Leisingera sp. NJS204: one gene and its partner. The protein of the gene in region 2 interacts with the protein of the main gene of each other region in a pairwise test. Links are inferred from orthologs where the notes say so. Each region holds a gene or a part of one and is shown on either strand. Other genes may lie near its edges. The genes, in order: rlmN and ftsZ.

Region 1 (3,142 bases), 1.6 Mb from region 2 along the record:
TTTCCGCCTGGCTCTTGCGGAGTTCGAAGAGGCGTCCGGCCTGCTGTTTGTCGAAACGGACGGCCCGGCGATGATCAACGCCTTTGGCTACAATGGCGGCTCTGCTGCGGGCTGGGCGGATCTTGCCTGGTCCACCTCATATTCCACCAATGAGGGGGAACTGGCGATTAAAAGCAGCAATATGGCGCCAGGGTCCTATGGCTATGAAACGGTGCTGCATGAGATCGGTCATGCACTGGGTCTTGAACACCCGCATGACGGTGACAATACGCTGGCGGACCATCTGGACGACCAGGAGCACACCGTGATGACCTATAACTATGCCGGGTATAACGTCACGGAGCTGGGTACGTTTGATGTGCAAGCCCTGACCCATCTTTATGGCGATACCGGCAGCACCGCAGGATGGAGAGCTTACGCCAATACGGCGGGCGACGTGGTGATCAAGGCCAGCAGCCGAGCAGAAACTGTATTGGCGACCGGGCAGGATACCAAGATTTATGCCAAGGGCGGCGATGACACTGTTATCGGACGCGAAGCGGATGACCGTCTGTTCGGCGGCGGCGGCGCGGACACTCTGACCGGTGGCTTTGGCGAAGACAGGCTGGCAGGCGGCAAGGGCTCGGACGTACTTATCGGCGGCTTGGATGAGACCGACTATTCAGGCGCCTACGGTGAAGACGACTTTCTCAAAGGAAATGGCGGCCGCGATACGCTTTTCGGTGGCCAGGGGGATGACAGGCTGATCGGTGGCAACGGGAAAGACCGCCTTGTCGGCGGTGAAGGGTCTGACGTCTTGACAGGAGGCAAACACGCGGATGTTTTTGTGTTCGTGTCTGCCGATTATTGGGAAGACGAAGTCATCAAGGATTTCGGCAAAGGCAATGACCGGATCGAATTCTCTGACACCTCAGTGGACGATTTCGGCGATCTGACCATCACACAGGTTAATGGCAACACGCTGATAGACTATTTCGGCAGTCACGAGATTGAGCTGACCGGCTATACCGGCACGCTCACCGAGGACCACTTCCTGTTTACTTGATACGGCAGCCGGGGACCCTGCCGCGCCGGGGCCGGGTTACTTCAACCCGGTTTCGGCCTCAATCTGCTTGCGGCTTTTGCGGGCGCGCTCGGTCGCCGATTTCAGCTGGCCGCAGGCCGCCATGATGTCATCGCCGCGGGTCTTGCGGATCGGCGAGGCATAGCCGGCCTGATAGACAATATTGGCAAAGGCATGAATACGGTTGTTAGAGGACCGCTTGTACGGGCTGCCGGGCCATTCATTGAACGGGATCAGGTTTATCTTGGCCGGGATATTGTAGCGCTTGATGTGCTCGATCAGACGGTGCGCGTCCGCGTCTGTGTCGTTCACCCCGTCCAGCATCACATATTCAAATGTGATCCGCTCGGAGTTCGACACTTTGGGGTAATCCGCCAGCGCCTGCAGCAGCGTGTCGATGTTCCAGCGTTTGTTGATCGGCACCAGCTTGTCGCGGATCTCGTTGGTGGTGGCGTGAAAGGAAATTGCCAGCAGACAGCCGATTTCTTCGGCGGTGCGGGCAATCTCCGGCACCACGCCTGAGGTCGACAGGGTGATCCGGCGGCGGCTGAGCGAGATGCCCTCGGGATCCATCGCAATCTTCATTGCATCGCGCACGTTGTCGAAATTGTACAGCGGCTCGCCCATACCCATCAGCACGATGTTTGACAGCAGGCGGGTTTCGTCCTTGGGCGCGCCCGGTACCGGCCATTCTTCCAGATCGTCGCGCGCCATCATCACTTGGCCGACAATCTCGGCCGGGGTCAGGTTGCGCACCAGCTTCTGGGTGCCGGTATGGCAGAAAGAGCAGGTCAGGGTGCAGCCCACCTGGGAAGAGATACACAGCGTGCCGCGGCCGTCTTCGGGGATATAGACGACCTCGACCTCATGGCCGCCATTGATGCGCACCAGATACTTGCGGGTGCCATCGGTGGAGACCTGTTTGCTCACCACTTCCGGAATGCGGACTTCGAATGTGTCCGCCAGTTCCGCGCGGTAAGCTTTGGCCAGGTTGGTCATATCCGCGAAATCGCGCTTGCCCCATTGATAGATCCACTGCCAGATCTGCCCGACCCGCATCTTGGCCTGCTTTTCCGGTGTGCCATGTTCGATCAGCACCTCGCGCATGCGCTCGCGGGTGAGGCCGACAAGGTTGATCTTGCCGCCCTCGGGATCCTTGCGGGGCAGGGTCAATACGTCCTGGGTGATCGGCGCGCTGGCGGTCATTGGCTTTAGCCTCGGTGCTGGTGGGCGGATGCGGCTCTATATAGGATTCCCGCAGAAGATCAAAAGGAATCCTTGAACACAAGTTTCAGACCGCAGATTTGACCAGTGCCTATTTGGAAAACCGCACCAGTTCTTCGACCCGGGCGCGGCCCAAGGTTGTCCAGCAGGCCCGCGTTGCAATTCCTGCGTCTTCACGTACTGCATGGGCCTCGCCGGCAAAAGCGCAATGCGCACCCCGGAACGCTTCCCATGCAGTCTGGCTCTGCATCAGTGCAGCTTCAACCGCAGTCCCGCCATTGGTGTTGTCGCGCTCTGCAGCGGCGACCATTGCGGCTTCCAGCGCGTTGAGCAGTGCGGCTTCCACCCCTTCTTCATCGTCCGCCACGCAGGATCCGATTTCCTCACGGGTTCCAGCGCCGCATTCCAGCGCCGGGTTGGCAAAAGCGGGCGGGAAGAGCAGCGCAACTGCAAGGCAAGCGCACGGGAGACTGGCTGAGTTCGGCATGGCAAGCACCTCCTGCGTAACATGCTACGCCGCTTGCGGGCCTCAAACAAGAAAACCCCGGCACGGGCCGGGGTTTGGTGTGTTTCCGCTAGGCAGCCGAAATTACTTGCTGCAGCGTTTCTCCGCGTCATCCAAGGCGGCTGTAAAGCCCAGCAGCGAGAAGCTGTCCTTGGTTTGGGTGCCCCGGGCGGAGCGCGCGGTCAGCACCGCATTTGCGCCGCGTTTCATGGCGGTGACAATCTTGGCATCATCCGCAGGCGTGGCCGGCCAGGCCCATTCGCCCTCGGTGAACAGTTCAAATTCGGACTCGCCGATGGCCATGTTCACGGTGGATCCCGGCGCAAAGGGGTAGCCGCCGGTAAAGCTGA
Region 2 (3,274 bases):
TCATCCGAATGGCGCAGACCCGCGCCGCTCTCAACCCGTTCTCCGTCAAACACAACCGCGTTTTCGCCCGGCACACCGCCTAGGGCGAGGCCGTTGGCCTGCATCGCTTCCACGTCTGCCTGACGGCAGAAGGTGCGGCTGTCGCACAGCTCGCGTGCAAAGCTGCCATTGCGCATATCCAAGGTTTTGCTCTGACGGCCGATGGCGGCCTCGGCAAAGTCGATATGGAATTCAATACTCAGCCGGTCGCTGGGCAGGAGGGTGGCACGGGCGCCGTCCTTCTCCACCGTCACCGGCTTCAGTACTTCATATGCCATGATCGGCACACCCAGCCGGCGCACGCCGTATTGCATGATGCCGCGCACAAACGGCGCCGAGGAGCCGTCAACGATCGGCACTTCCGGCCCGTCGATTTCAATCAGCGCGTTGTGCACGCCGCAACCGGCCAATGCGGCCATGATATGTTCGACGGTGGAAACGCTGACACCGGAGGTGTTGATCAGCCGGGTGCACAGCGGGCTGCGCTCGACCAGGTCCCAGCGCGCCGGAACCAGAGTGTTGCCCAATGCAATGTCGGTGCGCTTGAAGACGATGCCATGCCCTGCCGGAGCCGGGATCAGGACCATACGTGCAGGCTGGCCGGAATGCAGGCCGGGCCCTTCAAATGCTACCGATGCTTTGAGCGTATTCTGCACGTTGCGCCTCGTTCCACTGTTTCCGGCCTCATGGGACCGTGTTGCGAACGAGAGTTAAGGTTTTGCAAAAAAACCTACAACTCAATCTTTGTAACGGATTGAAACATGGCTGTAACAGATAAGCAAAACACCGCTCAAAATAGCCTAACTAGCTGAAATGAAAAAATAAAAAGCCGCCCGAAGGCGGCTTTTTAAATCTGTTTTGTGATCCGTCAGTTGGCCTGGCGGCGCAGGAAAGCGGGGATTTCGATGCGTTCCTGGTCCGGGTCATGCTGCTGCGCCTGCACCGGCTGCTGCTGGGCTGCGGCGGCCGGGGCCTGCATGGCCGGCTGCTGGCGTGCGGCCTGCGGCGGCTGTTTGCCTGCCGGAGCATCGGCTGTGCCGGTCATCCGGTGGATCAGCGAATTCAGCCCGAAGCGGCGCTGCCCGTCGGGCTGCTGCTGTGCATTCTGCTGCTGTTGCTGCTGCGGTGCCGGCGCGGCAGGGGCCGCCGCCGCACGCGGCTGCTGGACCCGCTGCGCTGCCGCCTGCAGGCGCTCCAGCGCTTGCGGCGACGGGGTGCCCGGAGCGGGGGCCCGCGGCGCCACAAAAGCATCGGGCTGCGGCTCGGCTGCTGTTGCCTGCGGGCGGAACTCCGGAACCTGCGGCTGATAGGCCGGCGGCGGCAGACCGTCATTGTCCACCAGTTCCGGCTCCTCAAAGATGTCTTCAGCCTGCTCCTGCGCGGCGGCCTGCTGCGCGTTCATCTCTTCGAACAGCGAAGGCTCTTCCAACTGCGCGGCAGCTTCGGGCTGAACAGGCTCCGGGGCCGGTGCGGCCGCAGCGGCGGGCTGGGCAACCGGTGTTTCCAGCTCGAGCGGCGCCGGACGGGTGTCTTCGACACTGACGGTTTGGCGCAGCGGTGCCGACATCGGACGGCGCGGCACCGGCATTTCGGTGTTCACATCCACAGCGTCGATACCGGTGGCAACAACGGAGACCCGCATCTTGCCTTCCATACCGGTATCCAGGGTCGAGCCGACGATGATGTTGGCGTCCGGATCCACTTCCTCGCGGATGCGGTTGGCGGCTTCGTCCAGTTCAAACAGGGTCAAATCATGCGAGCCGGTGATGTTGATCAGCACGCCGCGCGCACCGCGCAGGCTGATTTCGTCCAGCAGCGGGTTGGCAATCGCCTTTTCGGCGGCCTGGACCGCGCGATCCTCGCCCTCGCCTTCGCCGGTGCCCATCATCGCCTTGCCCATCTCGTCCATCACCGCGCGCACGTCGGCAAAGTCGAGGTTGATCAGGCCCGGGCGCACCATCAGGTCAGTCACGCCTTTGACGCCCTGATACAGCACATCATCCGCCATCGAGAACGCTTCGGTGAAGGTTGTCTTCTCATTGGCCAGACGGAACAGGTTCTGGTTCGGAATGATGATCAGCGTATCGACAACCTTCTGCAGGCTTTCGACACCCGCCTCAGCCTGGCGCATCCGCTTGAGACCCTCGAACTGGAACGGCTTGGTGACAACGCCGACGGTCAGCACGCCCAGTTCCCGCGCAGCCTGCGCAATGATCGGCGCCGCACCGGTGCCGGTGCCGCCGCCCATGCCGGCAGTGATAAAGCACATATGCGCGCCGGCCAGATGGTCGACGATCTGCTCAATGCTTTCCTCAGCCGCAGCCGAGCCCACCTGCGGACGGGCGCCTGCGCCCAGGCCTTCGGTGACCTTTACACCCAGCTGGATGCGGCTCTTGGCCGAGGCCTGCTGCAGCGCCTGCGCGTCGGTGTTGGCCACGACGAATTCAACGCCGTCCAACTCCTTGGCAATCATGTTGTTGACGGCGTTGCCGCCGGCCCCGCCGACACCAAATACCGTGATCTTCGGCTTTAACTCTTCTTGCCCGGGCATCGAAAGATTCAACGTCATGCTCATACCGCCTGTGTTACCCGCCCTTCCCGCAAAGGGCTTTTTCCTGTGCTATTCACCATAATCCTACCGCGCAGAGGGAGTTTCGTCATCCCAAAAAGCACAATGTGCCACAAAATACGGCCTCATTCTGAGGTCTAAACCGCGGTATTTCGCCGTCCCTAGCAGATATGGGGGATTCAACACAAGCCACACACAACACAGCTGTCACGCCCGCAAAATCACTTCTGCAGAAGGCATCTTTCCTGATACGTGGCTGGCCACTGCCCGGCCTGCTGAATCGCCGCGTTTGCCGCGGACGTTAAGAACAACCTAACGGGTCCTGCCGGCGCTGTCACGCCCTCTTTGACCCGTCAGGCAGAATTGAAAAGCGGCTTACCAGTTGTCCCGGAACCAGCGCACGGCGCGGCCTAAAGTGCCCGCCGGATGGCGGCTGGCGGGCATCTCGAAGTCCCACCATTCGTCCTGCGGATGCGCCGCAAACAGGCACAGACCCACGGCTGAGGCAAAGCCCGGCCCGGTCGCCGATTGCGGCAGGCCGTGAACGCGCAAGGGCCGCCCCAGACGCACCTGCTGGCCCAGGATACGGCTGGCCAGCCCGTCCAGCCCCATGATCTGGCTGGAGCCGCCGGTCAGCACGATCTGCTGGCTGGGGAGATACTCGAA

Evidence for each region.
Region 1: the proteins of ftsZ (region 2) and rlmN interact in binary tests that used the Escherichia coli proteins (3 or more experiments, as listed by UniProt). The link is inferred for Leisingera sp. NJS204 from one-to-one orthologs.

What each region holds. Positions count from the first base shown.
Region 1 is NZ_CP035417.1:4,223,967-4,227,108, forward strand. What follows is about bases 176-2,999. They hold rlmN (23S rRNA (adenine(2503)-C(2))-methyltransferase RlmN), read right to left. Parts: upstream 2,270-2,999; coding sequence 1,082-2,269; downstream 176-1,081. Other genes in these bases: ETW24_RS20565 (reprolysin-like metallopeptidase), read left to right, coding at 176-1,045; ETW24_RS20575 (lysozyme inhibitor LprI family protein), read right to left, coding at 2,379-2,774; ETW24_RS20580 (invasion associated locus B family protein), read right to left, coding at 2,877-2,999. Also shown: more of ETW24_RS20565, read left to right, coding at 1-175; more of ETW24_RS20580, read right to left, coding at 3,000-3,142.
Region 2 is NZ_CP035417.1:2,671,706-2,674,979, forward strand. Bases 259-3,214 are described here. They hold ftsZ (cell division protein FtsZ), read right to left. Parts: upstream 2,609-3,214; coding sequence 908-2,608; downstream 259-907. Other genes in these bases: lpxC (UDP-3-O-acyl-N-acetylglucosamine deacetylase), read right to left, coding at 259-695; ftsA (cell division protein FtsA), read right to left, coding at 2,984-3,214. Outside these bases: more of lpxC, read right to left, coding at 1-258; more of ftsA, read right to left, coding at 3,215-3,274. UniProt on the Escherichia coli protein: Essential cell division protein that forms a contractile ring structure (Z ring) at the future cell division site. The regulation of the ring assembly controls the timing and the location of cell division.